Linked DNA regions of Pontimicrobium sp. SW4. The protein of the gene in region 1 binds, or shares a complex with, the protein of each later gene. Links are inferred from orthologs where the notes say so. Each region holds a gene or a part of one and is shown in the gene's direction. Other genes may lie near its edges.

Region 1 (16,342 bases):
AAGATTCTCATATTTATATCGTTCATTTTACCATTTACTATTATTTTACTATCGGCAATTAAAATTAATGTTTTTGGTTTCTTTACACTAGAACTAGGTGAATTAGGTATCTATAACTTCCCAATCATTTGGCATATTACTACTTTTTTCGCATCACAGTTTAAGTTCTTTTTTGCTATTGTTGTGGTGAGTATGATTGGTAATGAGTATAGCAATAAAACTATTAAGCAAAACCTTATTGACGGTTTAAGCAAAAAGGAATTTATCTTATCTAAATTTTACACGATTGTATTCTTTTCTTTGGTGGCAACTGTTCTATTAACTGTGATAGCATTATTGATTGGACTTTACTATTCTAGCTATAATGAAATTGGAATTATACTTTCTGAAACAGAATATTTATTAGGCTATTTTGTTAAGTTAATTGGGTTCTTCTCTTTCTGTTTATTCTTAGGTATGTTAGCAAAAAGATCTGCGTTTGCTTTGGCATTTTTGTTTGTTGATTTTATTCTAGAATGGATAATATTTGGGGTAATCGCTTGGAAAGCAAATGTTGATATTGCTGAGAAAATTCAAAATTTCTTTCCGCTTAAATCTATGTATAATCTTGTTAAGCAACCGTTTCAACGTATTGCTATGTCAAAATTCCCTGACAAAGCGAACTTAGCGTATGACTACGCTGTGCATTGGTATGAGTTAGTAATTGTACTAGGTTGGACGGCTTTATTTATATTTTTATCGTATAGATTATTAAAAAAGCGAGATTTATAATATCTTTATAAGCTACATTGCTTGTAATGAAAAAGATATTTTTAATCCTTTCCCTCACTATGTGTGCTCAATTTTGGGCTCAAAATCAAGCTGCCAATTGGTATTTTGGTGATGGAGCTGGCATTAATTTTAATGTGGATAACGGCACTGTTAGCTCAATAGACCAAGGAAGCTTAAACACTATAGAAGGTAACGCAAGTATTTCTGATGAGGACGGTAATTTACTTTTTTACACAGATGGTACTTTTGTTTTTAACAGAAACCATCAAATTATGCAAAATGGAAGTGGTTTGTTTGGAAATGAATCCAGTTCGCAATCTGCTATAATTGTACCTAAACCTGATGATGTTAATATTTATTACATATTTACTGTAGATCATATTCAAGGAGCTAATGGTTTAAACTATTCGATTGTTGATATGACTTTGGCTGGTGGCTTAGGTCGAGTTACCGATAAAAACATCAACCTACTAGCTATATCTACTGAGAAGATTTCGGCAGTAATAAAAGATTGTATAACAAAGTCTATTTGGGTAGTTACTTTAGCATCAGAAGATGGTAGTATAGGTCCTATAAATTCTTTTCATGCGTATGAGGTTAATGATAATGGTGTTAATACAACACCAATAACTTCAACCTTTAACAATTTAAGCATTTTTGACAGAAGAGGCTATTTAAAATTATCGCCAGATGGAAATCATCTTGTTACTGCTAATGCTGGAGATGGTTTATTTCTTTACGATTTTGATTCTAGTACTGGAATTGTAAGCAACCAACAACGTCTTTTTATAAGTTCTAATAATGGAATACCTTATGGTGTTGAGTTTTCTCCAAACAGCAATCTTTTATATGTTAACTCATCAAACGATTTTTTTAGTCGTGATAATCCAGATGATGTTAATAATCCTGCTAATCATCACTCTGTATTGACACAATTTAATTTAAATGCTGGAGATATTCAAAGTAGTGAGTTTAAAGTAGACGAAAGATCATTGTATAGAGGAGCTCTTCAATTAGGTCCTAATGGTAAAATTTATAGAGCACTATCTGCTACATATGATGTTGGAATACCATATTTAGGAGTTATTAATAATCCAAATGCACTTGGTGCTGCTTGTAACTATCAGCATAATGCAGTTAGTCTTTCTCCAAATAGATCAAGACAAGGATTACCACCTTTTATACAATCATTATTTAATACTCAAATTGATATTATTCGAAACCAAGTAAGTAATACCACACTTAATTTATGTGAAGGAGAAGATTATACACTTGTAGCTGATGACATTCTTGGTGCAACTTATACTTGGACTCGTGATGGCATAGTTTTGTCTGAAGCAGATTTTGACTTAAACATAACCCAAGGTGGATATTATCAGCTCTATATTGAGCCTAATAATGGTGATTGCGCTATAGAAGGTGAAGCTATAGTAACATATTCACCAAACCCTGAAGCGTTCCATGCTAGCTTATATCAATGTGATGAAGATGGCAACCCAGATGGATTTACTCTGTTTAATCTTACAGAAGCAAATGATGATTTAACTGGAGGCTTTGCTAACAGGTCAACTAAATTCTATTTATCATTATTAGATGCTGAAAATGAGGTTAACGAAATAGATGGTACATCATTCAATAACACAACAAATCCGCAAACGATATATGCAAAAGTTTTCAATAATCTTACTGGTTGTAATGATATAGCTGAACTCTATTTAGATGTTACAGCTACAGATGCTAATAATGCTAAGCTTACTCAATGTGACAATGATGGCAATGAAGATGGGTTTTATAATTTCGATTTAACCCAAGCTAACAATGCGATTCTAAATGGTTTACCAACTACGCTAACAGTAAAATATTATATATCCTATGAAGATTCTCTTTTAGAACGAAGTGAATTAGGAGACAACTTTACAAATACAGCTCCTTATAATCAAACCATTTATGCAAGAATTGAAAACGATAATGCTTGTTTTGGAATTTCTGAAATTGAATTAGTGATTTTAGAACTACCAAATATTGAGGATCAATACGAAGATATTTATTGTTTAAATTTTTATCCGCAGCTCATAACTTTAGATGCTGGTTTAATTAATAACTTACCAAGTGATTTCACATATTTATGGTCAACAGGTGAAACAACACAGGAAATTTCAGTAAATACTCCTGGCACTTACACCGTTACTGTAACAAATTCTAATAATTGCGATAAAGTTAGAACCATAAATGTATTACCTTCAAATATTGCAACCATCGAAAATATTGAAATTGCAGATGCTAGATCAAATAATACAATAACAGTTTTAGTTTCTGGTGAAGGTGATTATGAATTTGCAATTGATAATATGTACGGTCCTTACCAAGACAGTAACCTTTTTGAAAATGTAGCTCCAGGATTTCATACTGTCTACATTAGAGATAAAAATAATTGCGGAATTATTGACGATATGGTTTCTGTTATTGGATTTCCAAAATTCTTTACACCTAATGATGATGGCTACAACGACACTTGGCAAATTTATGGAATTACTGATCCATCCCAAGCCGAAAGTATAATTTATATTTTTGACCGTTATGGTAAATTATTAAAAGAACTGAGCCCTCAAGGAAAAGGTTGGGACGGTACTTATAATGGCCAAGATTTACCTACTAGTGATTATTGGTTTCATGTAAAACTTCAAGATGGGCGCATTTTTAAAAGTCACTTTACTTTAAAACGCTAACCATAAGTAGCTTTCAGCTTGTATTTGAAGCTTCATTTTTGTAATATTTTTCAACTACCCAAATGCATTTCATCGATTATTTTTGGTGTTTCGTCTATTTTTTACATATTTTCACCATATAAATCCAAATCGTAATCAATAGCTTTAAAAGCCCAAATCTTTTTAAGCTATGATATAACATTAGAAATGAGAATAACCTACTTATTTTCCCTCTTATGTGTACTATTGTGCACTTCGGTATACTCGCAAAGAATTTCGATTGATAATTCTCAATCAGTACAAACATTAATCGAGAATAATCTAGCTGAAGGTTGTGTAGAAATAACCAATATTTCATCTTCGGTAAATGGAACTGTTAATGGGTTTTCAAGTTTTGGATATTTTGAACGTGCCAATACAAACTTCCCATTTGAAAATGGCATAATGCTATCCACAGGAAATGCAAATTCGGCAGGAAATACAGTAAATACTAATATTCTTAATGAAGGTGAGTTAACTTGGGGAACAGATCCTGATTTAGAAAATGCTCTAGGCATCACAGATACACATAACGCTACATCTATAGAATTTGACTTTGTATCTATCTCTAATTTAATTCAATTCAATTACATATTAGCATCCGAAGAGTATTTTGGAAACTTCCCTTGTGAATATTCTGATGGATTTGCTTTTTTAATTAAAGAGGCTGGTACAGCCAATCCATACACAAATATTGCATTAATCCCAGGAACAAATACGCCTGTAAATACCAATACTGTGCATGATGAAATAGTTGGTTTTTGCCCTTCAGAAAATGAACAATATTTTGATGGCTATAGCATGGGAGACACTAACTATAATGGTAGAACTACTGTGTTAACAGCTACAGCAAACATAAACCCAAATGTACTTTATAGGATTAAATTAGTAATTGCAGATCAAAATGATGAAAACTACGATTCAGCAGTATTCATTCAAGGAAATAGTTTTAATCCAACAGTAGATTTAAGTCCAGACATTAACACATGCGCTCAAAGTTATACCATAAATGGAGACATACTAAATCCTTTAGCGACTTATGTGTGGTATAAAAATGGCATATTATTACCAACGGAAACTAATACAACACTTAATGTAAATAGTTCTGGAGATTATACAGTTGAAATTACAATCCCACTAAATTCAACTAACTGTGTTATTGAAGATACTGTAGAAATAGTTTTAAATTCTGAACAAACAGTCAACCCTATAACTGATTACGAATTGTGTGATGATGCTAGTGAAGATGGCATTGAATTTTTTGATCTTACAATAAAAGATAATGAAATTACTAATGCAGTAACGCCAGGAACCTATAATATATCCTACCATTTAAGCAATGTAGATGCACAAAATAATTTAAACCCTATTACAACTCCTATACAAAACACTACAAATCCGCAACCAATTTTTGTAAGAATTGAAGATATAAATACTGGTTGTATGGCATATACCAATTTTAATTTAATAGTAAATTCATTACCAAATATCGTTAATCCAACACCAATTGTATTATGTGATGATACTGTAGCTGATGGTTCAACACAAATAGATTTAACACAAGCCGATAATGAAATTACCCAAGGAAATCCAGATTTGAGGGTGACTTATCATTTATCTCAAGTAGATGCAGACAATGGCATTAACGCTATTCCATCACCTTATGTAAATACATTACAATCCGAACAACTTTTTGTGAGAGTAATAAATACAAATACAGGATGCGTTAACACAACAACCATTGATATTGTTGTCTTAGACAGACCTGTTGTAAATCCAAATTTACCTCCTCTAAACGCTTGTGATAATGATAATGACGGATTTGCTTTTTTCGACCTAACACAAATAATTCCAGATTTATTACAAGGCCTTACAGGTGTAACAGTAACTTTTCATACATCAAATGCTGATGCTACAAATAATACCAACCCAATAGCTGACGCTTCAAACTATGAGAATATAACTGCTAATACTCAAAATATTTATATTAGAATTGAAGATGATACAACTGGCTGCTTTACAATTGTGCCTATTATTATTCATACAAATCTATTAAATACAGGAACTGCAATACAGGATTTCGAAACTTGTGATGATAGTAGTGGTGATGGTATAGAATCGTTCGATTTATTAGATATAGCTTCAACTATTATAAATAATCTTGCAAATACAAACATTACATTTTATGAGACTGAAAACGATATGGACAATAACATTAATCCTATTGATCAAAATGTCCCTTATATAGTTAATGCAAGCCCACAAATCATTTTCATTAAAATTGAAAATGATAATTGCGATTATCAGTCACAAATAAATTTAGTAGTAAACCCTCCAATAACTTTAGCTCCTGTAGCAACCATTGACTATTGTGATACTGATGATGATGGATTTATATTACTTGATTTAAATTCTTTCGATAGCTTAGTTAATAATGGACTTTTTGGTGTTTCCGTTAGATACTTTACCTCTCAAACTGATGCCAATAATAATACCAATGTATTACCGCAATTTTATACAAATACATCAACTCCACAAACGTTTTATGCAAGAGTAAGCGATAACTTAACTGGATGCTTTAGTACCATACCTTTTGATATTAACGTTATTCCTGCACCAACTGTTAACAGTCCAATAAAAATAATTATTTGCGATGATGATCAAGACGCTTTTTCAGTTATCGATTTAGATGCCTTAATCCCTAGTATAGTATCAAGTACAACAGATTTAGCAATAAGTTTCCACACGACTTTAAACGATTTACATAATAATACTAATGCAATTATAGCATCTTCTGCATTTAGTGCAACAAATCAAACTATTTATACAAGAGTTGAGAGTACTATCACTGGATGTTACGCTATTGCCGAAATTCCTGTAACTGTAAATACACTTCCTGTGTTTCCAATAATTTCAACCTTTGAAAATTGTGAAACGGATGGCAATCAAACAACAGATTTTCTTTTCAACACTAAAGACTCAGAAATCCTAAATGGTCAAACTGGTAAACAAGTGTTGTATTTCGAAACAGAGCTTGATGCCATTAACAGAACAAATAGTATTGACAAAAACTCTAACTACACTAACACTTCAAGTCCACAAACTATTTATATAAGAGTTGAAAATATTACAGACCAAAGTTGCTATGGAACATCGTCATTTATAATTGAAGTTGGTTCGGTACCATTATTTAATCCTCCAACAAACTTTATTGTGTGTGATGATATTACTAACGATGGCTTAGAAGTCTTTGATCTAAATGAAAAAACATTAGAAATATCTCAAGGGAGCCCTGAAACTTTAAGCATTACTTATTATACATCACTTACTGATGCTGAAAATATGCAAAATGACATTGGTGATAATTATACAAATGTTTCTAATCCGCAACAAATTTATGCAAGAATAGAAAATGGTACATATTGCCATGCTATTGCAGAATTTGGATTAAACGTAATTCAAGTACCAACAGTTAATCTACCATCAGCTCTTAGCAATTGTGACACAGATTATGATGGTATTTCTACATTTGACCTTACTGTGGCTGAATTTGAAATTTTAGACCTTAGAAATAATGGAATTATCATTACTTATTTTGAATCATTAGAAACCTTAGAATCGAATACAAACACGATTTCTAATCCTGAAACTTATAACAACATAGCAAATCCTCAAACAGTATTCGTAAAAGTTGAAAACACACTATCTGGTTGTTACGTTTCTATTCCTTTAGAGCTGGAAGTTAACTTACCTCCAAATATTAACACAATACCTACCATTGATATTTGCGATAATGACACAGATATTTATGATTTAAATGAAGCCACACAAATCCTATTTTCTAATACAAGTAATACGCTAATAACGTATCATTTTAGTCTAGCTGATGCTCAAAATAATCAAAATGATATTGGAAGCACATATAATTATACATCTTCAAATGAAACACTTTATGTAAGAGCTGAAAACACTATTACTACCTGTGTTGCCATATCATCTTTCGAGTTGGTAGTATATCAAAATCCAATAGCAAATACTCCTCCTAATTTAGAGTCTTGTGATGATGATTACGATTTTACACTATTTTTTGATTTATCACAACAAACATCATCCGTTTTAGGAGTGCAAAACCCAGTAAATTTTACTGTAACATATCATGAAACTAGTAATAATGCTCAAAATGGAGAATACGCAATTTCAAATCTTAACTATGAAGCAGTTGATGGTCAAGAAATATTTATTCGATTAGAAAACAATACAACAGGTTGTTTTGACACAGCCTCATTTTTTACAAATGTTCAAAGAAAGCCTGTAGTCAATATTCCTCAGCAAACCATTTGTTTAGATAATTTCCCATTAACAGTTATGGCTGGAGAGCTTGTAGCAGGAGACACGTATTTATGGTCAACTGGAGAAACTACCTCAGAAATTGATATTCATCAAATTGGTCAATATTGGGTAACCGTAACAACACCAAATGGCTGTACAACATCTACAATATTTGACGTTATAGAATCTGAACAAGCAACCATTGAAGTGACTGAAACTGTAGATTTTAGTGATCCAAATAATATAACCATAACCATTAGTGGTATTGGAAATTATATGTATGTATTAGACGGTGGGGAACCACAAGAGTCTAATGTATTTGAAAACGTATCGCTTGGCAGCCATACTGTTACAATTATCGATTTAAATGGTTGTGCTTCCATTTCAAGAGAAGTAGTAGTAATTGATACGCCAAAATTTATGACGCCTAATGGTGATGGCTATTTTGATACATGGCATATTTCTGGTATAGAACACCTATCAGGAACTACCATTAGCATTTTTGATAGGTATGGTAAGCAAATGACGTTTTTAACCTCCGAAACCGAAGGTTGGGATGGCACTTATAATGGTTTAAATATGCCTGCAAGCGATTATTGGTTTGTGGCTAATGTCAAACAAAATGGTGCCGAATTTCAAGTAAAAGGACATTTTGCTTTACGTCGATAATATTTATTGCGTAATTTTGCTGAATGCACTTTAAAATTGAATCAGAATTTAGTCCAACTGGTGATCAGCCTCAGGCTATAGAACAACTTTCTAACGGTATTAATTCTAATGAAAAGTACCAAACATTACTTGGTGTAACTGGTTCTGGTAAAACGTTTACAGTTGCTAATGTAATAGAAAAAGTTCAACGCCCAACGCTTGTACTAGCTCATAATAAAACCTTAGCTGCTCAATTATATTCTGAATTCAAACAATTCTTCCCAGATAATGCTGTAGAATATTTTGTGTCGTATTACGATTATTATCAACCTGAAGCCTACATTCCTGTCTCAGGTGTATACATAGAAAAGGATCTTTCTATTAATGAAGAAATAGAAAAAATGCGTTTAAGTACTACCTCTTCATTGCTTTCAGGAAGACGAGATGTGTTAGTTGTTGCATCTGTATCTTGTTTGTATGGTATTGGGAATCCTGTAGAGTTTCAAAAAAATGTAATTACGATAGAACGTGATCAGGTTATTTCGCGAACCAAATTACTACATCAATTAGTTCAAAGTTTATATTCTAGAACTGAGGCAGATTTTAACCATGGGAATTTTAGAATTAAAGGAGATACTGTAGATATTTTTCCGAGTTATGCTGATGATGCTTTTCGAATTCACTTTTTTGGAGATGAGATAGAAGATATTGAAGCTTTTAATATCCAAACAAACGAAATCATAGAAAAATACGATAGACTTACTATCTATCCAGCAAATATGTTTGTAACCTCACCTGATGTATTGCAAAACGCGATAAAAGATATTCAAGACGATTTAGTAAAACAACACGACTACTTTAAAGAGATTGGAAAGCATCTAGAAGCCAAACGTTTAAAAGAACGAACCGAATTTGACCTAGAAATGATTCGTGAGTTGGGTTATTGTTCTGGTATCGAAAATTACTCACGCTATTTAGATGGTAGACAAGCAGGTTCAAGACCTTTCTGTTTATTGGATTATTTTCCTGATGATTTTTTAATGGTTATTGATGAAAGTCACGTAACTATTTCACAAGTTCATGCTATGTATGGAGGAGACAGAAGCCGAAAAGAGAACTTAGTAGAATATGGTTTTAGGTTACCAGCAGCTATGGATAATCGGCCTTTAAAGTTTGAAGAATTTGAAGCGCTACAAAATCAAGTAATTTACGTGAGTGCTACGCCTGCGGATTATGAATTGCAAAAAACAGATGGCATATATGTTGAGCAGGTCATACGACCAACTGGTTTATTAGATCCAATTATAGAAGTGAGACCAAGCTTAAATCAGATTGATGATTTAATAGAAGAGATACAGCAACGTGTTGAAAAAGATGAGCGTACTTTAGTCACAACACTTACCAAACGAATGGCCGAAGAATTAACTAAATATTTAGCTAGAATACAAATTCGAGTACGTTATATACATAGTGATGTAGACACTTTAGAACGTGTTGAGATTATGCAAGATTTACGTAAAGGGTTATTTGATGTACTTGTTGGAGTTAATTTATTACGTGAAGGACTAGATTTACCTGAAGTTTCTTTAGTTGCTATCTTAGATGCCGATAAAGAGGGATTCTTACGTTCGGCAAGATCCTTAACTCAAACAGTTGGTAGAGCTGCAAGACACCTTAATGGAAGAGCTATTATGTATGCTGATAAAGTCACCAAAAGTATGCAGAAAACTATGGACGAGACAAATTATCGTAGAGAAAAACAAATTGCCTACAATACTGCAAATGATATCACACCAAAAGCTTTAAACAAAAGCTTAAATAATGTATTAACTAAAAACTCTGTGAGTTCTTACTACTATGAACTGGAAGCCCAAAAAGCAGCAGAACCCGAAAGTGAATACTTAACAAAACCTGAACTAGAAAAAAAGATTCGTGAAAAACGCAAACTTATGGAGCAGGCAGCAAAAGAATTAGACTTTATGCTTGCTGCAAAAGTGAGGGATGAAATTAAGGCTTATCAAACCAAGCTGAATCAATTAAAAGTATAGTTTTTCTATAAAGTATTGTTTAATTATACTGTGTTTTAAAAATGTCTATTAAAAAATCTGGAGGAATAATTTTATGCGGAAAACTTTCCATTAAATCTAAAACCCTATTAATGGCTTCATGACCTAATCCCATTCTTAACCCAAAATTGTGAAGTCTTATGAGATCTTTCTCTGCAACTTCAGCATCTAAATTCATTAACAATACCAATCTATGAAACTGAACAATGCGTTCACTATGAGACTTTAAATGAATATGTGTGACAGGGTTATCTAATAGGTAATCAAAATCTTCTTGGGTAATCTCTAATTGTTTAGCAACTCCCAGTAAAAAATTATATTCTATTTCTTTTAAGCTATTATCAATTCTTGCGAATGCAATCATTTCTGAGAGCAAACTTAACTTTTCAACACGATTTATCATGGCTGAGTGAGAATTAATTATTGATTATATAAAATTAGGTATAATTACCCTTTTATAATCGTAGATATAATGTATCTCATCGAAAAAAAGACGTCTTTTCATCGTCTTTTTTATGACTTAGAATATATTTTAATTGTATCTTATTGATTTACAATAAATTAAAATAAATTAATTAATATACTAAATTAATCTATTGTTCGTTTTGCTTTTCATTTTTTAACCATAATACTAATCTTTCTAAACAGTATTAAACGTAAAAAAACTCCTAAGCAACACTTAGGAGTTTTCAAGACTAATCAATGAAGCTTCTTATTCTTCTGCAGTTAACCTAACTGGTACAATAAATTTATCTTTTAAAGTTTCATAAGACCCAGATACTTTTCTATAATTTAATCTACTCTTAATGTAATTTTTCATTTTCTCATCGTTAGAATCTACAGATAAAACAACTAGTTCGTTGTTTTTATTTATTGTAAGCGTAACGTTTGCTGTCATCTCATGATCTACATCAAAACTTGGATTTTTGAGAAATCTCTCAATTTTCAATGTAATTTTTGAAGTTTCAACCGAAGGTTTTTCTGGACTAGTACTTGCCATAAGTACACTGCTAAACGTTATCGTTACGGCTAACAGTAATGCTTTTAATTGTTTCATAATTGTTCGTTTTAAATTGATTAAATAAAATTGATTGATGTCTTATAGACTATACTTTAAACACAATTGTTACAGAGTTATTTACTAATTAACTTATGTTTAACGATAATTAATACTTAATTAACATATTGCGTTTTAATACAAAACAAAATTATGCAACAAAAAAGAGTAGTGTATTACACTACTCTTAATAAATATATATGTATATGTTAACTAAGCTAAAACCGCTTGAACTTTATCGGCAGCTTCTTGAAATTCAACAGCACTTTGCACATCTAAACCAGAACTATCAATAAGTTCTTTCGCAATATCAGCATTAGTACCTTGAAGCCTTACAATAATTGGCACCTCTATATTACCCATGTTTGTATAAGCATCAATAACACCTTGAGCAACACGATCACAACGCACAATTCCACCAAAAATATTAATGAGTATTGCTTTTACTGCTGGGTCTTTTAATATTATTCTAAACGCAGCCTCTACTCTAGCAGCGTCAGCAGTACCACCAACATCTAAGAAATTAGCTGGCTCACCACCTGCTTGTTTAATTAAATCCATTGTTGCCATTGCTAAACCTGCACCATTTACCATACAACCAACATTTCCATCTAAATCAACATAATTTAAGCCTAAAGCTCCAGCTTCAACTTCAATTGGATTTTCTTCACGTAAGTCACGCAATTCAGCCAAGTCTTTATGTCTAAATAATGCATTATCATCTAAAGATACTTTAGCATCAACTGCCATAATTTTGTCATCACTTGTTTTTAGAACTGGATTGATTTCAAATAATGAAGAATCAGATTCTACATACGCTTTATATAAAGACGTCACAAATTTTGTCATGTCTTTAAATGCTGCTCCAGATAAGCCTAAATTAAAAGCTACTTTACGTGCTTGAAATGGTAAAATACCAGTAGCAGGATCAATTTCTTCAGTAAAAATTAAATGTGGTGTTTCTTCAGCAACCGTTTCAATATCCATACCTCCTTCAGTAGAATACATAATCATATTACGCCCTGTACCTCTATTTAAAAGTACAGACATATAATACTCTTCTGGCTCAGAATCTCCAGGATAGTAAACATCTTCAGCTACTAAAACCTGATGAACACGCTTTCCTTCAGCAGAAGTTTGCGGTGTTATCAAATCCATTCCTATAATTTGACTAGCTATTGCTTTAACTTCATCAAGATTTTTGGCTAATTTCACACCTCCACCTTTTCCACGACCACCTGCGTGAACTTGTGCCTTTATAACATGCCATCCAGTTCCAGTATCTTCGGTTAATTTCTTAGCTGCTAAAACTGCTTCATCAGCATTTTGTGCAACAATACCACGTTGAATACGTACTCCAAAACTGCTTAATAATTCTTTTCCTTGATATTCGTGTAAATTCATAACTTGCTTAATGATTTAAGATGCGCAAATGTAAATAATAGCTATTAATTAGACTAATATTTTAATTAGTAATGGCAACTTTATTAATAACTCATTTTTAGAATTGTTATATAATTAACAAATAGTTTAATTGTTACTATTTTTTAATTGTTCTAGTAATAATTAGAAAGTAATAAAATATATTTGAAGCATAAATAAACACAATACCATGAAAAAAGAGCAACTACTTAACATAGCTAAGGAGTTTGGAAGTCCCATTTACGTGTATGATGCACATAAAATAGAATCGCAATATAAACGATTAATCTCAGCGTTTAGTAATGTTAAAAATTTGAAGATTAATTATGCTGCTAAAGCATTATCCAATATTTCGGTTTTAAAATTTCTAAAAAACTTAGGCTCTGGTTTAGATACTGTATCTATACAAGAAGTACAATTAGGGTTGGTTGCTGGTTTCAAAGCGCAAAACATCATTTTTACACCAAATGGTGTTTCATTAGAAGAAATTGAAGAAGTTGCTAAACTAGGTGTACAAATTAATATTGACAATCTCTCAATACTAGAACAATTTGGAAGTAAACATCCAGATATTCCAGTGTGCATTAGAATTAATCCGCATGTGATGGCTGGTGGAAACACAAACATTTCTGTTGGACATATTGACTCTAAATTTGGAATTTCTATTCATCAAATTCCGCATATTATAAGAATTGTAGAAAATACCAAAATGCATATTAATGGTATTCATATGCATACTGGAAGTGACATTTTAGATATTGATGTGTTTTTATATGCAAGTGAAATACTGTTTGAAACTGCGAAAAATTTTAAAAGTCTTGAATTTATTGATTTTGGCTCTGGATTTAAAGTCCCTTATAAAAAAGGTGACATAGAAACAAATATTGAAGAGTTTGGAAAAAAATTAACCTCTCGTTTTAATGAGTTTTGTAAAAGCTATGGTAAAGAATTAACACTTGCTTTTGAGCCTGGAAAATTCTTAGTAAGTGAAGCAGGTTTCTTTTTAGCAAAAGTGAATGTCGTTAAACAAACAACCTCTACTGTTTTTGCACAAGTAGATTCTGGATTTAATCATTTAATTAGACCAATGCTATATGGTTCTCAACATGAAATAACTAATATTTCTAATCCACAAGGTAGAGAACGTTTTTACTCTGTTGTTGGTTATATATGTGAGACAGATACATTTGCAAATAACAGACGTATAAACGAAATTAACGAAGGCGATATTTTAGCTTTTAAAAATGCTGGTGCCTATTGTTTTACTATGGCTAGTAATTATAACTCTAGGTTTAGACCAGCTGAAGTTTTATGGTACAATAATAAAGCACATTTAATAAGAAAACGTGAAACATTTGATGATTTATTAGCGAATCAAATTACGGTTGATTTGAGTGAAAAAAAATCAACAATCAAAAAATAAACAAATTGCCAATTTGTTTCAATAGCGTTAGATTAAAATCTAACACTATTGTTTTTTAAACGTATTTAAATAAACTCCTGGAATTCCATATTGTGACAATACTTGAATATCTACTTCAATAGCTTTAGCACTATCTGAATTATAGAAAATAATAGTAACATTACCATTTTTATCTGTTTTTACTGAAGGATTCCAATAAAGTGTTGTTCTATTATCTGGATTTTTATGCGATTCTAATTCTACATTGTATTTAGGCGAATAAAATTCTTTAAGTTTAGAATACCCTTGAATAGTATGTTTAGACGAAAATACTTTATCAACCTTAGGTCTTCCGGTTTTTGTATACACAATAATAACACCATATCTTCCAACTGGTCCATAAATAGCTGTTTGAGAGCCACGTTTTAAAATTTCAATTCTTTCTACATTTGAAAAATCAAGGTTTTGAACCATTAGTGGCACATTATTAGTCTTGGGTTTGTCATAATAAAGTCTTTTCGTTTTAGAGTCTTCTACTTCGTCTCTTTCTAGCCGACCAAATCTAGGGTCTATCTCACCATCTAACCTCATACCATCTACAATCCACAATGGTCCATATTGATTCCCTCTAAAATTAACCCAGTTGAAAGATAAATCGACAGAAACCCCCGGAATATTACCTAAGTGATATAGTATATTACCAGCCGTTTTATCTTCATTTATTATTGTATGATCTGGTTTCACCCCATATAATGACTCTGAATATTTAGTAAGCTCGCTAACTGATTTTTTTTTAGCAGTAACTAATACTTCATCTAGTTTCTCAACATCTTCATACATAAAAAAAGTAGACGCTTTTTTGTTGTAGTTATCTAAAACATCACCTTGCATATCTTTATATTTACTCTTAAAGTTTGGTTTTGGTAAATTATGATTATCATTATTATCTATTAAGACAACTTTAGTTTGTATAGGGTCACCGTCAGATTGGTAAGCGTTAAACGTCAATTCAACATCTCCAGCATTAGTAACATTTTGGATTTTAAAATTACCTTCTTCATCTGTTTTTGTAACATATAAATCCATTAACTGACTAGATTTAGATTTGGCAATCATTTTCAACTCTCTATTCATCAAAGGAACATCCTCCATATTGGTAGCATTGCCTGAAACTGAATAACCCTTCTTGAATAGAAACTCTTTAGGTGAGCTAAAAGTTATATTATCCATTTCGTGCCAGTTAAATTTGCGCCATCCATGAGTTGACATAACTAAATCGAGCTTAGCTCTCGTAGATCTCTTACTATCACTAAAAAAATACCCTGGGTTTTCAATATGTCCTTTCAAATTAGATTCTAATAAAAAGTATGTTAAAATATTTGTGTCAAATTTGTTTTTATATACTTTGTCTACATCAGTAATAGCAATTGAAAAATTTGTAGATAATGGTGTACCGTAAACATCTTTCACATTTACTTTTAATTCAATTTTCTCTCTTTTTTCAAAGCTAGAATTTTCTAGTTTTGTTTCTATTATTAGTTCTTCCTTATTATTAACAAAAACTGGACGCTCAGACCATGGTCGCATTTGTTCATCAAAAAGTGTAAGGGTCATCACACCACTTGGAAGCTTGTTTTTTGGAATTTCAAAATCAAGTAAAGACTGAGCATTAAAAACAAATTTGCCTTGATAATACTTCTCATTATTTATAGTTCCAATAATGTAGAATGGCTTTGATCTAAGTGTATTACTTGCTTGAACTTTTACCTTAATATTATTGGTATCTAGGTTATCAATTAACATTGAATATCCTTCATTTTGTGCTTCTGGAAGTTTATATATAGAACCATTATCTAATATGGCCGTATAGGTTTCATTAGGCTGAGGATTTAAAGTAAAAAAT
Region 2 (16,365 bases), 1.1 Mb from region 1 along the record:
CAATTATGATACTCTTTTGCAGCTTCTTCATATTGGCGCTGTTTTTCAAGCCCTAATGCTTTTGTGTAAATGCCATATGCAGAACCCCAATTAAAATCAGTTTTATGATTGATAGGTCTGTTTACTAAATAATCTTCTTGTTTTGATGAGTATTGAAGTAGGTTATCTCCAAGTTGGATATTAAAATCATCCTTTTGATTAATTGTAATTTTAGTTTTAAAAACCTCTAAAGGTTTAAGGTTTATTTCAAATTTGGTTGTTTCTCTGTTTTGTGTTATCTCTAAAGTTTCAGATAAATGCTCTAAAGCACTTACATAAATAGTTAGTGAATCCGTAGTGCTTTCAACATTAAGAACAGCATATTTAGAAGCAGCAACCATACCATTAGTGTTTTTTAACGGAAACCAAAGCTCTGTCATTACATCTGAATTGTAAGGTTGAAATTCTTTGTGCTTAAAAGGAGAAAAGGTGCTTCCGGGTGAGGCTTGATTGAATAATTTTCCTGATTGGTACTCTATATATTGTCCTTTAGTGTCAGTAAGTAAATCTTCCCAAATCATACCTTGATCAGATAATCCCCAAATCCATAGTTTTTTTCCAGGTTTTTCGTCATAATCTACATAATGACCAAATCCGAAGTCATCATCTTTCCAGTAACCGCCAAAAATATTTGAATATGAATTTAAAACATGATATGATTTATAACCACCAAAATTATTATTCTCGTATTTAGAAATATCTCTATTATTATCTATTGGCCAATTACCAGTTTCACCATTATGTCCAATAAAGTTTTTTCCAGGATATACGAATTCTAAATTCCCTGAAGCTTTAGCGGCTGCATTCATCCATTGGTAATAGCTTGTAAACTGATTGGTTGTGTTAAACCAAGACACCTTGGTTTCAAGGTAGGCTTTATTTTTTGGGAGTTTGATATCAATATTCCATCGTGTTCTTGATGGTAAATCATAAGCACCAACAATGCAAGAAACACTTCCATCACTATTTTCAATCAATTTATAATCAACAGGAGTAGAGCAAGAAGGTGCATGACCAATATCTCCAAAATTAAATTCCAATCCACCAGAAGTCCAAGGGCCTCTCATGGCAATATTTCTAAACTTGACTACATCATTATAATATAAAAACTCTTTTCCAGTAGATTTCTCAATAGCTCCCCAAACCTTACCGCCAATTTCAGGACAAACAAAAACTTTTATGTAGTCATTTTCCATAACGACCATTTTCCAAGATTGATCAATCACATTATTTGTATAACCATCAAATTTAAAATATGGATAAATGTTATTCATATCCACAACAGGACTAGGATCAGAAAAAGGATAGGTTTTAAAATTCATTAACACTTCTTTAATAGAAGCAATTCCTATAGATTCTGGACTGTTATTTTTTTTACAGCTAATCAAAAAAAAGGTACAAAAACAGAGTATTTGTATGCAAGTTTTAAGTTTCATATGGTTGGTTTAATGAGAGCTTAGAAAGCTTTTTTGTGCTAAGTTAAGTTTTTATTATGAAAATAATGAGGTGTTAAATCTTCATAAGATTACGTTAATTAACAATATTATAACAGCTACCTAAATATTGTGTAGTTAACTTAGGCATACATATGTCATCAATCTTAAGTACCGACAAGTATGTACTGTTTTTTTTTTAGCCCAATTGAAAGATTGGGCTTTTTTAATCTTCCCAAGCATCATTATAAGCATCTTTTATAGAGGATCTTAAAAAGCTATCGACACCTGTTTTATACGTGACACCTCTTGAGTTTACAATTACGGCAATTTCAATACCGTTTATTGGGAACATTTGTATTTGCGAGAGCATACCTTGTCCGCTGTTAGAAATGCTTCCATTTTTTCCGTAGTACTTTCCATGTTCTTCTCTGGAATCACCACTAAAATAAGCGTCCAGACCAAAGTAATTATCTTCTATAAGCGTTTTAGAAGCTTCGGTAATTAGATTGTCTGTATGCATGTAATAGGCATTTACAGCAGCCATTTCTACAATGGTCATAAAATAGCCTCCTCCACCAGAAATATGATCCCAATCACCATAGGTTAATCCCGAAACATTATTAACTCCGTCGTTCTTGTTGTAATATCTAGCAGGATTAGGTTGTTCTTCCGTGAAATCAATATTGTTTAAACCACATTTGTCAAATAAGGCCTTTTGCATGTACTGTTTGTAACCAGCTTGAGTCGCTTGGTCACTTTCTAGACTAACTAGTGGTGCATTAGGTAGGTTATTTTGTAAGGATGGGATTAATATTCTAAAAATGGCAAAGTTAATATTGTCGTAGTCTCTTGTTGCTGGTACAGTTACGCCATTTGCAACGGCTTGCTTAATGGCATCGTAAGATAAGGTGTTGTTAAAATCGGTATTATTCGTTTCAAAACCAGATTCATGACGCATAAGGTTAGCAAATGTTAGTTGATCTATTCCAGAACCTTGGCTCCATGAATTAGGTAAATAAGGAGCAATTTTATCATCAACATCTAAGTTGAGATCTTCAATAAGTTGCATAACAACAATTGCTGTGTAGAATTTTGTAATACTAGCAATATTTAATTCTTTAGTAGCAGTCATTGCCTCGACAGTACCATCTGGTTCTTGAATAGCGTTTCCAAATGCTCCAGTGCGAGCTAGTTGTCCATCTTTTGTTATGGCGTAGGTCCAGCCAATGGGAGCATCATTTCCCCAATTGACATAGTCTATTAAGTTTTGCTCAAATAAATCTAGATTAAATTGTGCTACTTGAGGTCCTTGTAATACAGGCTCATTGTTTTGACAGGTATAAGAAATAAGTAATAAGGAAACAAACATCCACTTATAGGTAAATGTTTTTTTAAGAATTGATTTGTGGCTAAACATGACTTTTATTTTTTTTAAAGATACTTAAAATACCTTAAATTAGGTTATTGTAGGTTTATTGGTAAGTGATGTTAACTAATATAGTTCCAAATATTCTTGAATTTACTTAGCTGTTTGTATGTGTGTAATATCTCCTTATTTTCTGGATTTGATAATGTTGGATCACTACTTAAAATACGCTTTGCATAAAAACGTGCTTGTTGTAAAATATTTTTATCTTTTATAATATCGGCTATTTTAAGGTTCAATACACCGCTTTGTTGTGTTCCCATAAGATCCCCAGGGCCACGAAGTTTTAAATCGACTTCGGCAATTTCAAAACCATCGTTGGTTCTTACCATGGTTTCTAGTCGTGTTCGACTGTCGTTACTCAATTTATAGCCAGTCATTAATATGCAATAGCTTTGTTCGGCACCACGACCAACGCGACCACGTAATTGATGTAATTGCGATAAACCAAAGCGTTCGGCACTTTCAATAACCATAACCGATGCGTTAGGTACATTTACCCCAACTTCAATAACTGTGGTAGCAACCATAATTTGTGTTTCGCCTTTTGCAAAACGTTGCATTTCGTAATCCTTATCGGCAGCTTTCATTTTTCCATGAACAATTGAAATTTGATATTCAGGTAAAGGGAAATCTCTCGATATACTTTCGTAGCCATCCATTAAATCTTTATAATCCATAGCAGAACTTTCTTGAATTAATGGATAGACAATATATACTTGCCTCCCTTTTTTTATTTCATCTCGAATAAATCCAAAAACTTGTAAGCGATTTTTATCAAATCTATGGACAGTTTTTATGTCTTTTCTGCCTGGTGGTAATTCGTCAATTACGGATATGTCTAAGTCGCCATAAACAGACATTGCTAAGGTTCTCGGAATTGGTGTAGCAGTCATTACTAAGATGTGTGGAGGAAGGGAAGCCTCACCAACCTCCCTAGAGGGGAGGCTTTTTAATTGATTCTCAATTTTTATAAGTACATTTTCTGTATCTCCAATAACCTGCTCATTGGTAAAACAGATAACATTAAAACCCAGCTCTTTTAAAATGAGTGTCCTTATTTCATCTATCTGTTTTTGTTGTTGAGCGTTATGGTAACCACCATCTATTTCAACCACTAATTTTTTTTCGATATTAACAAAATCAACAATAAACTCATCAATAATATGTTGTCGTCTAAATTTATAATCGATTTTTTTTGCCCTCAAACACTCCCATAAAATACCTTCAGCTTCAGTACTGTTTTTTTTGTTTTCCTGTTGTAAATCTTTCATCAGTTTATAAGTTGATGGTCGTGCAGTTTTATATCTATCGAGTACAGTTTTTGCGTCCTCCCTCTGGGAGGAAAGAGGAGGGCCTTTCTTCCAAAGTTTACTTCTTTGTGCTACTCCAAAACGATGTTGTTCATCAATAATTGCGAGGCCTAAATTCTTGAATTCCACCTTATCTTCAAGGAGCGCATGAGTGCCAATTAAGATGTTTAAATCGCCATTTTTTAAAGATTCATGGATTTTTTTTCTTTCTAAAGTTTTAGTTGAACCAGTTAATAGTTTTATTCTGATATTCAGATTTTTACAATATGAATTTAAACTGTTATAGTGTTGTACTGACAAAATTTCAGTAGGAGCCATTAAACATGCTTGAAAACCGTTGTCAATAGCTATGAACATTGACATTAGTGCTACTATTGTTTTTCCAGAACCCACATCACCTTGTAGTAACCGGTTCATTTGTGCGTTGCTTCCTAAATCTTGCCGAATTTCTTTAATAACTCGCTTTTGAGCGTTGGTTAATTTGAAGGGTAAATGCTCTTTAAAAAAAGTGTTAAAATAGTCACCGACTTTTGTAAATGGAAACCCTTTTATTTTTGATTTATGGATGAGGTTTTTTAAAATTAATTGTAATTGAATGTAAAACAATTCTTCAAATTTTAATCGAAATTGTGCATGTGCTAATAGCTTTTGAGATTCTGGAAAGTGCACATTAAAAAGCGCTTTCGATTTTGATAATAATTTTTGTTCTTTAATTAAGTTTTCTGATAATGTTTCTGTGAATTTTCCTTTGGTCTCCAAAAACAATTGCTGCATTATTTTTATAATTACGCGATTGGTAATTCCCTTATTGGATAATTTTTCAGTAGAAGGGTATACAGCTTGCATTGCTGAGCTTAAGTTTTTTTCATGATCTTCTAAAAGTTCCATTTCAGGATGAGGCATGCTGAATTTTCCATTAAACCAGTTAATCTTCCCAAAAACCACATATGTCGTGTTTAGTTTAATGCTCTCTCGAATCCATTTGTGACCTCTAAACCAAACCAATTCCATGCTGCCTGTATCGTCTGTAAAGTTTCCTACGAGGCGTTTTCCGCGTTTTTGTGCTATTTCTTTAAGACTTGTAATTTGACCTATTATTTGAACTTCGGCTGAGTTTTGTTGTAGCTGATTGATTTTGTAATACTGTGTTCTATCAATATATCTGTTTGGAAATAGGTTAACTAAATCTTGATATGTATGAATACCAAGCTCCTTACGCAGTAAATCTGCACGATTAGGACCAACGCCTTTTAAATAATCTATTGGTGTTTGGATGTTTGTATTCATTCAACTAAAATAATTCTTTTGTTAGTAATAGCAAGGTCAATTAGTAATTTGGTCTTAACTTTGTAGGATACAAATAATTATGAAAGCATTAGTTATATCAGGAGGAGGAAGTAAGGGCGCCTTTGCAGGAGGAGTTGCTCAATATTTAATGCAAGACCTTGGTAAAGAATATGATATGTTTTTAGGGACTTCAACAGGTAGTTTGCTTATTCCGCATTTATCATTAAATAAAATAGATAAAGTTTACGATTTATTTACCAATGTGACTCAGCGAGATATTTTTAGTGTAAGTCCTTTTATACAGAGAAAGAAAGGAGATAGAGAATATGTATCAATCGATTTTGTTAATTCCTTATGGCAATTCATTCGTAAGAAGCGTACGTTTGGAGAGAGCAAGCATTTAAAGAAAAATATAAGGCGAAATTTTACTAAGGATGAGTTTGAAACGATTATAGCTACCAAGGAAGATGTAGTAGTAACAGTATCAAACCTGTCCAAAAATAGAGTGGAGTATAAGTCTATTAATGATTGTACATATGAAGAGTTTTGCGATTGGATTTGGATTTCTTGTAATTACATTCCATTTATGTCGTTGGCAACTGTAGATGGTTTTGAATATGCAGATGGAGGTTTGGGTTGTGTAATTCCTATACGTGAGGCTATTTTACGAGGCGCAACAGAGGTTGATGCTATTGTTTTAGAGGCGGAGAGCATGGAAAAAAAGAAAGTACTTGGGAAAAACCCATTTTCATTAATGCTTGGATTGTTTGGTCACTTACTTGATCAGGTGGAGAAAAACGATATCACAATAGGTAAGTTGGCGGCAAAAAATAAGAATGTAAACTTAAATTTGTACTATACGCCTACTAGCTTGACGGAAAACTCACTAATATTTAGTAAACGACTAATGGTGAACTGGTGGAAGCAAGGGTATGAGTATGCTAAAAAGAAAGATCAAGATCCTTTGTCTAATGAGCTAAAGTGATTTAATTACCATAGTTCTCCTACTTCTTTTTTAATGAATGCTAAGGCTGCATCGCTTGGCGCTCTTTTTTCCATCATTTCGGTTAGAATAACCTCTCTAAGTTTGTCGGCAGTTCCGGTTTTTTCTAATAAACCAGCTTTTCTAATAAGTTGTATGGTGGCATTTTTTGCAGCTACAATGATGTTCCAACAATCATCAGTTACGTAGATTTGCTGTGATAAATTATGTTCAAATTCTTGTTTAATAGTTGCTACAAGTAATGATTCGTAAGTGTTTTTATCTGAGCTTGTTGGACTCACTCTTATTAGTAATTTAGCAGGTGCTATTCTTTCTAAGAATAGTGCCATACGCTCATAAGCTTGAAGTCGAATAGGTAAGGTGTTTACTTGAATGTCTTTATGGAGTAAAAAACGTCTGCGACCATCTTCGTTTTTTGTGTGCTCCTTAAAAAAATAGTAGGCAATCATTCCAGTTATTAATGCTGGAACTGCGTATAGAAATACTTCAAAAATTTTTTCAACTTCCATGTGTTATTGTTTATTTGTTGAGGCGTTAATTTATTTATAGTTATTGTAATTTTGGTAAACTGTACTTAATACTAGTTTTTTCCTCCCAAATATATGCAATCTTTTAATTCTTGCATATTTGTATAGGGGACAGATGTTTTTTCGTAGTTATATGTTTTGTTTAATTCTTCTGATAAATTATGATCGTCAACATTTACATCAATATCTTTCATTGTAAATTGGCAAGGGTGTTCATAACCAGCTGCATGTGTGATTTCTACCAATTCCTTTCTAAAAGTTTTAAAATATTGAGCAAGTCGTAAGGACTTTAATGGAATGTTAATGCCATTTTGCAACCATTTATTTTGTGTAGCAACACCACTTGGACATTTATTAGTATGACAAACTTGTGCTTGAATACAGCCAATACTCATCATAGCTTCACGTGCAACATTAATACAGTCAACTCCCATGGCAAAAGCCATGGCGGCTTTTGCAGGAAAACCTAATTTACCGCTTCCAATAAATACAATACGTTCGGTGAGTTCTCGCTTTTTGAATACTTTGTACAAATCGCTAAAGCCATATACCCAAGGAAGTGAGACATGGTCTGCAAAACTTGGAGGCGCAGCACCAGTACCACCTTCGCCGCCATCAACAGTGATAAAATCTGGGCCTTTGCCAGTTTTTAGCATAATATCGGCAAGTTCTTCCCATTCGTTAAGTTTACCAATAGCAGCTTTTATACCAACTGGAAGTCCAGTGTTTTTAGCTATATCTTCAACAAAGTCTAATAATTCCTTGACATTAGAAAATGCTGAGTGATTTGGAGGGGATAGTACATCTTTACCAACTTCAACACCACGTATATTGGCAATTTCTTGAGTAATTTTTGCTCCAGGAAGCACACCACCTTTTCCTGGTTTTGCGCCTTGAGATAGTTTTATTTCAATAGCTTTTATAAATGGGTTATTATGTACTAATTGTTTTAACTTTTCCATCGAAAAATTACCATTACTATCTCGAACACCAAAATAACCAGTTCCGAAATGGAAAATTACATCACCACCATTGCTATGATATGGGGATAAACCTCCTTCTCCAGTATTATGATAAGCACCTGCAATTTTTATACCTTTATTTAATGATTCTACAGCTTTTGCAGAAAGCGAACCAAAACTCATGGCTGAAACATTGATTATAGAAGCTGGACGATAGGGTTTTTTACGTTTATTGTAATAGCCCATAATTTTTGCACAAGGCAAAAAACTTGGATTAATTGAATTTGGGTGATTATCAGATAATCTATAAGGCATCATTGCATTATTAATAAAAATATGCTGATGCGCATAAATATCACGGTCGGTTCCAAAACCTTCATAGTTATTTTCTTTCTTTGCAGATGCGTAAATCCAACTACGTTCTATACGATTAAAAGGAAGCTCTTCTCTATTATTTGCTACAAAATATTGACGAATTTCAGGGCCGATTTTCTCAAACAAATAGCGTAAATGACCAATGATAGGGTAGTTGTGACTAATGGTATGTTTCTTTTGAAAGAAAATATCGCGTATTGCTACTAATATTAATAGTATAAGTATCCACATCCACCAAGATATTTGCGACAAAAACTCCATAATAATTTAAAATTTTATAAACGTATAACCATTGTTTTGATACTGTATTAAGGCCGTCATAGCTGATAAAGCAAACTTTACATTTGGATTAGCATTATCTTTTGTGATGCCTCTAAAAGAAGCAGTTTGCCCACAAATAATAATATCTGCTCCAGCTTTAGTAAGCTCATTTATTAATTCCAAATTCGGGTTGTCAACGCCATACTTCTCTTTATAGGCTTTATTATTTAATACATCTTGCCATGCACCACCATGAATTGTCATAGCAACTTTTAGCTGTTCTTTTTTCATACCTTCATTAGCATGCATATTTAAAAAACGAGCTGCCGTAACAATATTTTTATTTATAATACTTCTATCTGTCGATGATTGAGATACATCAAAAATCACTTTAAACTCTTTAGAAATGTCTGTCTTAATATCAAGAGTTTCTATAGTAAAAGTCTCACCAAAATTTTTAATAATTTTTCCTTCTAAACGTTCGTTTTGAGATAATAAAGAAAAGCAAGTTAAGGTAAATAGGTAAAGAGTAAATAGGAATTTTTTCATATTAATTAGTTAAGAGCGTTAAAGATATTTAAATTTTTAAGAAACCTAGTTGGCACAAATGTAATTGTTTATAATTATTGGTAAAATCATTAAGAAATCAAAGTAACATTGGCTAAATTCACGCTTTAAAAAAAACAAATTTGGAGACGTATTTAAGTCAATTAAATGAAGCGCAATTAGCACCAACTTTACAAAAGGATGGTCCTATGATTGTGATTGCTGGAGCTGGTTCTGGAAAAACAAGAGTACTTACTTACCGGATTGCTTATCTAATGAGTCAAGGTGTTGATGCGTTTAATATTTTGGCGTTGACTTTTACCAATAAGGCAGCTAAAGAAATGAAAGGCAGAATCGCTGAGATAGTTGGTGATGGTGAAGCTAAAAACCTATGGATGGGAACGTTTCACTCTGTTTTTGCTAAAATTTTACGTTTTGAAGGGCATCATTTAGGGTTTCCTAGTAATTTCACTATATACGATACACAAGATTCTCAAAAATTGTTGGGCTCAATAATTAAAGAAATGGGCTTAGAGAAAGATATCTATAAAACCAAGCAGGTTTATAGCAGGATATCTTCTTATAAAAACAGCTTAATAACGGTTAAAGCATATTTTAAAAACCCAGAGCTCATGGAAGCTGATGCTGCGACAAGACGTCCAAAAATGGGAGAGATTTATGCAGAATATGTTGACCGTTGTTTTAAAGCTGGCGCCATGGATTTTGATGATTTGTTGCTAAGAACTAACGAGTTGCTAACCCGCTTTCCTAATGTTTTAGCACAGTATCAAGATAAGTTCCGTTATATTCTTGTCGATGAGTACCAAGATACAAACCACTCGCAATATTTAATAGTTCGTGCTTTGGCAGATCGTTTTCAAAATATATGTGTGGTTGGTGATGACGCCCAAAGTATTTATGCGTTTCGTGGCGCTAATATTAATAATATTTTGAATTTTCAAAAGGATTATGATGATGTGAAACTCTACCGCCTAGAGCAAAACTATCGCTCGACCAAAAACATTGTAGGCGCAGCAAACTCAGTGATTGAACATAATAAAACCAAGTTAGATAAGGTAGTTTGGACTTCTAATGAAGAAGGTAATAAAGTTAAAGTACATCGTTCGTTAACCGATGGAGATGAAGGCCGTTATGTAGCAAGTACCATTTGGGAAGAAAAAATGAATAACCAATTGCATAATAACGATTTTGCAGTGCTTTATCGAACAAATGCACAATCACGTGCTATTGAAGATGCTTTGCGAAAACGAGACATCCCTTATCGTATTTATGGAGGCTTATCATTTTACCAGCGTAAAGAAATTAAAGACGTTACTGCATATTTGCGTTTGGTTTTAAATCCTGCAGATGAAGAAGCACTAAAACGTGTTATTAATTTCCCAGCACGTGGTATTGGGCAAACTACTATTGATAGACTAGTTGTTGCTGCAAATAATTATAAGAAAACCATTTTTGAAGTTTTAAAGAATCTTGATACGATAGATATTAGTATTAATAGCGGAACAAAAAATAAACTAAAAGATTTTGTGACGCTTATTGAAAGTTTTCAAGTAATGAATCAAACGGCAAATGCTTTTGATTTAGCTGAACACGTAACTAAAACAAGCGGATTAATACGAGAATTTAACAAAGACGGTACTCCCGAGGGCATTACGCGATTGGAAAATGTACAAGAGCTTTTAAATGGTATCAAAGATTTTGTTGAAGGGCAAATGGAGCTAGCTGATGCTGGAGATTCTTTAGCAGAATTTTTGGAAGATGTGGCATTAGCAACAGATTTAGATGGTGACAAAGGAGATCCAAATCACGTAGCTTTAATGACTATTCATTTGGCAAAGGGATTGGAATTTAATCATGTGTTTATTGTTGGTTTAGAGGAAGATTTGTTTCCAAGTGCTATGAGCATGAATACACGTAGCGAATTAGAAGAGGAGCGACGTTTGTTTTATGTGGCTTTAACTAGAGCCGAAAAACAAGCCTATTTAACCTATGCATTGTCACGTTACCGTTGGGGAAAATTAATTGACTCAGAGCCTAGTAGATTTATTGAAGAAATTGAAGATGAATTTTTAGATATTATTATTCCTATTGAAGAACGACGCATCAACCCAATGTTGTCAGCAGATATATTTGGAGATGTTGAGCCTAATAAAATTAGGTTTAAGCCACCAAAAAAGTATGAGCCTAAAAGAAAAAGTAATATAAAACCAAAACCTGAGGGGATTAAAATAAATACACCTAAGAACTTTAAAAAAATAACGAGCTCTAATGAAAACACTAATTTGTTTGACAGCAAATTAGTAGTAGGGAATATAGTAAAACATTTACGATTTGGAAAAGGTGAAGTCCTTAAAATAGAAGGTGTAGGTTCGGATATGAAAGCAGAAATAAACTTCCAAAATGGAGGGATAAAAAAATTACTACTTCGCTTTGCTAAATTAGATATTATTGGATAGAAACGCAATCGCCATTATTTTTGAATTTGTAACAAAACACTTTGAATACCATTATTGCTTACTAAAAATGAAGATCACAATTACATCCTTAGTTTTTATATTCTTTATGGTAATAGTGAGTCATGGACAACAAAGCTATTCTTATACTCAGCCTAAGGATCTTAACGATGGATGGAAAACAGTAAATCTGCGTTCAGAACACTTTGATTCGACAAAAATATATCAATTGTTCAATCAACTTAAAGAAGCTAAGCATAAGCTCAAAAGTATTTTAGTGGTAAAAAATGGGCAAATCATTCTTGAGGAATATTTTAATGAACATGCTGTTGATAAACAGCACGATCTTCGTTCTACCACAAAAAGTATACGTTCTGTTTTAATTGGAATTGCCATAGATAAAGGTTTTATAGGCAGTGTTGACGACCCAATTACAAAATACCTTAAAAACCCTATATTTAGCAAAAACTTGGATAAAAGAAAAGAAAAAATCACGATTAGACATCTTTTAACTATGTCATCTGGACTAGATTGCAACGATTGGGATCAAAAATCTGAAGGGCAAGAAGATAAAGTTTATAGGAAAAAGGATTGGATTCAATATACATTAGATTTACCAATGGTAAATGAACCAGGGTTGGTTTCCAATTATTGTTCAATGGGAGCTGTACTAATTGCCGAAATAATTACTCAAGCATCAGGAATAACAATCGATAAATTTGCTGAACACTATTTATTCAACTCATTAGGTATTGACAATGTTGGTTGGGATCATACAAGCAATAAAAATGTTATTCCATCAGGAAAACGATTGTATATGACCACACGAGATATGGCTAAAATAGGTCAACTAATGCTAAACAAAGGCATATGGAATAAACAGCAGGTAGTTTCTGAATGTTGGATTGAAGAATCCACAACCCCAAAAACAAAAATCACTGACATTGATTATGGGTTTTTATGGTGGAATATTCCCTTTAGAGTAAACGAAAAAACTATAACTTCTATAGTTGCTACAGGAAATGGAGGACAGTATATTATGATTTTTCCATCAGAAAGCATTGTTGCAATATTTAATGGAGAAGCATACAATTCGCAAGAGGAGAAATTACCTTTTGCTATAATTAATAATGTGATTTTGCCAACGTTTATGGATTTAGACTAATTAAAGCAAAGTCAGAAAATACATGTTTTTTTAAACTTATTTATGTTTGTTTGCCTTTAAGTCAACGCATTATTTTATTCCAAATGCGTTTGCGTAAAAGCCTTTAACTTTAGCACTGTGTCTAATAAATCAGTGCCAACCCAACCATGTCCAGCATCTGGATATAAAGTAAATTCGTGAGTTACGCCAAGTGTAGTTAGCTCATCTCTTAAAGCAGTTCCTTGAGTAATAGGTACAAGAGGGTCTTGTCCACCATAAAATAATATGGTTGGAGGTGCGGAAGCTGTTACTTGATGCAACGGACTTACTTCTTCTAAAAATTCGGTAGTTGGATCAATTCCAAATAAATCAATTAATTCTTGTAATGTTGCATTGGCATTGTTTAAATATGCAGGATCTGTAAAATTTGTTGGGCCAACAACGCTACAAACCATTTTTACATCATTATCAGTATCAAATGCATAACTCCATAATAATGATAAATGTCCACCAGCACTTACACCAATAAATCCAAAATCATCATCTATTGTATAATTATCTTTGTTTTCTTTTAAATGATTAATCACAGATGTTATATCGTTTATTTGCATTGGATATGGATTGTTGTCATCATCTGCTAACCTATAATTCATATTTACCACTGCTAAATTTGGATGTTCCTGTCTTACATAATTTTTAAATAAATTCATGTCACTTTTGTCACCACCAGACCATCCACCACCATGCACAAGAATCATTACTTTTGTACTATTCTCTCTATCTGCAGGTAAGTATATATCAAATGTTTGTTTGGCATCATTTCCATAAGCGACATCGAGTTCTTGATAGTATCTTGTAGGATCTAAAGTGTTGGTATTTGGAATAGTATTATCATCGTTTAATGAGCATGCAAATAGTATAAATGTGCAAATAACACTCAACAATGTAGATTTTGGAGTATTCATATTTAAATAATTAGTTTATTTGTATAACACTTTTAGCAAGATAATGAATATGGCAGATTTTGTAAAAATTTATGAAGATAATCCTAATCCAAAAGAAATAGCAAAAGTGGTTGCTGTTTTAAAAAAAGGAGGATTAATCATTTACCCTACGGATACCGTGTATGGTTTGGGCTGCGATATTACTAACAATAAAGCATTGGAGCGTGTTGCTAGAATTAAAGGAGTTAAATTAGAAAAGGCTAACTTTTCGTTTGTGTGTCATGATTTAAGTAACTTAAGTGATTATGTAAAGCAAATAGATACAACTACTTTTAAAGTCTTAAAGCGTGCGCTACCTGGACCTTACACATTTGTACTACCTGGAGCAAAAAGTTTACCAAATGCATTTAAAAAGAAGAAAACGGTAGGTATTAGAATTCCAAATAATAACATAGCATTGGAAATTGTTAAGCAATTAGGTAATCCAATTATTTCTACATCTATTTATGATGAAGATGAAATTTTGGAGTATACTACCGATCCTGAATTGATTTTTGAAAAATGGGATAACCTAGTGGATTTGGTTATTGATGGTGGTTATGGAGATAATGAACCATCTACAATAATTGATTTTTCATTTGGTGAACCAGAAGTAATTAGAGAAGGTAAAGGAAGCTTAGATATCCTTTAATTTAAAACTTATTTATTGTTGAGTTTATCTAGAATTTCAACATTTTGATTTATTATAATATTTAACTTATCATCACTAGTTAAGTACTTCTTACGCTCCTCGTTTACAACATTTTCAGTGAATTTTGATTCTCCAAAAACTAAATAATTAATATCTATATCTAGTTTGCTAACTATTTGCCTAATAATATCTAAACTAGGCTCTGGATATTTGCCATTACGATTTTCTATGGAAAATAGTCGAGTTAATTTATAAGAAGGCTTTATATCGACCATCCTACAAAATTTAGACGAATTATCATCAGCATACTTCTCTACTAATTTTTTTATTCGCTTATTAATTTCTGGTAACTCCATGTTTTAAGCAGGTTCAGACTTAACTGTACTAATAAATAAGAAAATAATTACTAAAATGTTAGTATATTATCTAATATTTTAGTAATTTTATTTTCAACTATTCATCATTAATATATCACAAATATATCATAAAAATATCAATAAGTAAATAATGCATCTATGATTACCAAATCTCAAAAGGAAAAGCTGCAAGAGCATTTAAAAAAGGATTGGATTCCCGAGGTTCTTGAAGAATTAAAAAACAACAATATTGTATCCTCAAGAGGAACCTTTTATAGTGAGAGTATGGTTAGGATGGTATTTACTGGAAAAATTAATCATAAAGAGATAGAACTAATAATTTTTAAAGTGTATAAAAAACGTAAGCTAGCTTTTGAAGCTTATGAAAAGGAAAAAGACCAGATTTTATTTATAAAATATGAAGAAGAATAAGCTTTTTAATTATATAATATTTATACTTTTTATTATGCTATTATTATTTACGCTGATGCTAAATATTTATATGAGTTACTAATAAGTAATATTTATTAAATCGTGATAGTTAATTCTTGTTGTTACAAATAGAGATATAGATGCATCTTACAACTTGCTATTAATCTCTGTTTTAAATCTATTCATGATTTTTTAGCCTGTTGCTCATACATTACCTAAGGACTAGTATGAGTTAACAGGCATTTTTTGCAAATAAAAAAAGCTCAACTATTAAGTTGAGCTTTTATATTTATATATATATAGAAATGATTAGCTTCCAGAAAGAGTTTTCATTTCTTTTTCTATCATGTCGTAAAACTGATCAATTTTTGGCATTACAACAATACGAGTACGTCTATTTTTTGCTCTATTTTCAGCAGTATCATTATCAACTAAAGGCACATGGTAACTTCTACCAGCTGCTATTAATCGAGTAGAGTTAACACCTAAATCTTCTAATACTCTAATAATAGATGTAGAACGCTTAACACTTAAATCCCAGTTGTCTAATAGTATACCATTACTTTTGTAAGATTGACTATCAGTATGTCCTTCAACCATACATTCAAAATCTGGCTTACCATTAACTACTTTAGCAACTTTAGCTAAAACGTCTTTTGCGTTTGAGGTTACTACATAGCTTCCACTTTTAAATAATAACTTATCTGAAATAGAAATAAATACCACTCCTTTTTCAACATTTATTTCAATATCTGGATCGTTTATTCCAACTTCACGTTTTAAACTTGTTACTAAAGCTAGCGTAACACTATCTTTTTTGTTTAACGCATCCTGTAAACGAGTAATTTTAAGATCTTTCTCTTTAATGCTTTCTAAAGTTCTTTCAACATTATCTGCTCCTTTTGCAGTAAGCATCGTTAAGTCTTTATTACTTTGTATTAGGCTTTCGTTATTTTTTCTCATGTCCGCAAGCTGATCTTTTAAAGCATCTGCTCGTGCATTAGCAGCAGCAGCATCAGATAGACATGCATTTAATTTAACGGTTGCAGTGTTTAATAGGTCTTGCGTTTCTTGTTGTTTTGCCTCCAATGCAGCATATTCTTTTTTAGATACGCATGAGCTTAAAACAAGCATAGCAGTAAGACTTAA

Evidence for each region.
Region 2: the proteins of uvrB (region 1) and ABGB03_RS08765 are in contact, whole or in part, in a crystal structure (PDB 7EGT), measured with the Thermus thermophilus proteins. The link is inferred for Pontimicrobium sp. SW4 from one-to-one orthologs. Residues at the interface, in WP_096411307.1 of Thermus thermophilus: Glu23, Leu25, Arg26, Asp27, Gly28, Glu29, Arg30, Phe31, Arg55, Glu326, Asp327, Phe328, Glu379, Ser382, Gln383, His398, Gly400, Arg401; in WP_096412145.1 of Thermus thermophilus: His654, Arg656, Phe657, Gln666, Asp668, Glu669, Lys680, Arg681, Leu682, Ser683, Lys685, Tyr686, Ala687.

The regions. Positions count from the first base shown.
Region 1 is NZ_CP157199.1:727,455-743,796, reverse strand. The notes cover bases 8,059-11,038. They hold uvrB (excinuclease ABC subunit UvrB), read left to right. Parts: upstream 8,059-8,536; coding sequence 8,537-10,540; downstream 10,541-11,038. Other genes in these bases: ABGB03_RS03435 (TerB family tellurite resistance protein), read right to left, coding at 10,560-10,961; ABGB03_RS03445 (choice-of-anchor L domain-containing protein), read left to right, coding at 8,059-8,513. Also shown: ABGB03_RS03455 (ABC transporter permease subunit), read left to right, coding at 1-771; ABGB03_RS03450 (T9SS type B sorting domain-containing protein), read left to right, coding at 798-3,497; more of ABGB03_RS03445, read left to right, coding at 3,684-8,058; ABGB03_RS03430 (hypothetical protein), read right to left, coding at 11,271-11,615; sucC (ADP-forming succinate--CoA ligase subunit beta), read right to left, coding at 11,829-13,019; lysA (diaminopimelate decarboxylase), read left to right, coding at 13,228-14,460; ABGB03_RS03415 (carboxypeptidase-like regulatory domain-containing protein), read right to left, coding at 14,506-16,342. UniProt on the Escherichia coli protein: The UvrABC repair system catalyzes the recognition and processing of DNA lesions. A damage recognition complex composed of 2 UvrA and 2 UvrB subunits scans DNA for abnormalities.
Region 2 is NZ_CP157199.1:1,866,473-1,882,837, reverse strand. The notes cover bases 8,983-11,985. They hold ABGB03_RS08765 (UvrD-helicase domain-containing protein), read left to right. Parts: upstream 8,983-9,318; coding sequence 9,319-11,652; downstream 11,653-11,985. Other genes in these bases: ABGB03_RS08760 (serine hydrolase), read left to right, coding at 11,720-11,985; ABGB03_RS08770 (DsrE family protein), read right to left, coding at 8,983-9,178. Outside these bases: ABGB03_RS08800 (DUF5107 domain-containing protein), read right to left, coding at 1-1,475; ABGB03_RS08795 (serine hydrolase), read right to left, coding at 1,699-2,892; ABGB03_RS08790 (DUF559 domain-containing protein), read right to left, coding at 2,964-5,501; ABGB03_RS08785 (patatin-like phospholipase family protein), read left to right, coding at 5,581-6,486; ABGB03_RS08780 (hypothetical protein), read right to left, coding at 6,492-7,013; ABGB03_RS08775 (FMN-binding glutamate synthase family protein), read right to left, coding at 7,085-8,629; more of ABGB03_RS08770, read right to left, coding at 8,636-8,982; more of ABGB03_RS08760, read left to right, coding at 11,986-12,814; ABGB03_RS08755 (alpha/beta hydrolase), read right to left, coding at 12,889-13,758; ABGB03_RS08750 (L-threonylcarbamoyladenylate synthase), read left to right, coding at 13,808-14,428; ABGB03_RS08745 (hypothetical protein), read right to left, coding at 14,437-14,784; ABGB03_RS08740 (hypothetical protein), read left to right, coding at 14,944-15,216; ABGB03_RS08735 (OmpA family protein), read right to left, coding at 15,526-16,365. UniProt on the Escherichia coli protein: A helicase with DNA-dependent ATPase activity. Unwinds DNA duplexes with 3'-5' polarity. Translocates on single-stranded DNA with 3'-5' polarity. Initiates unwinding more efficiently from a nicked substrate than double-stranded DNA.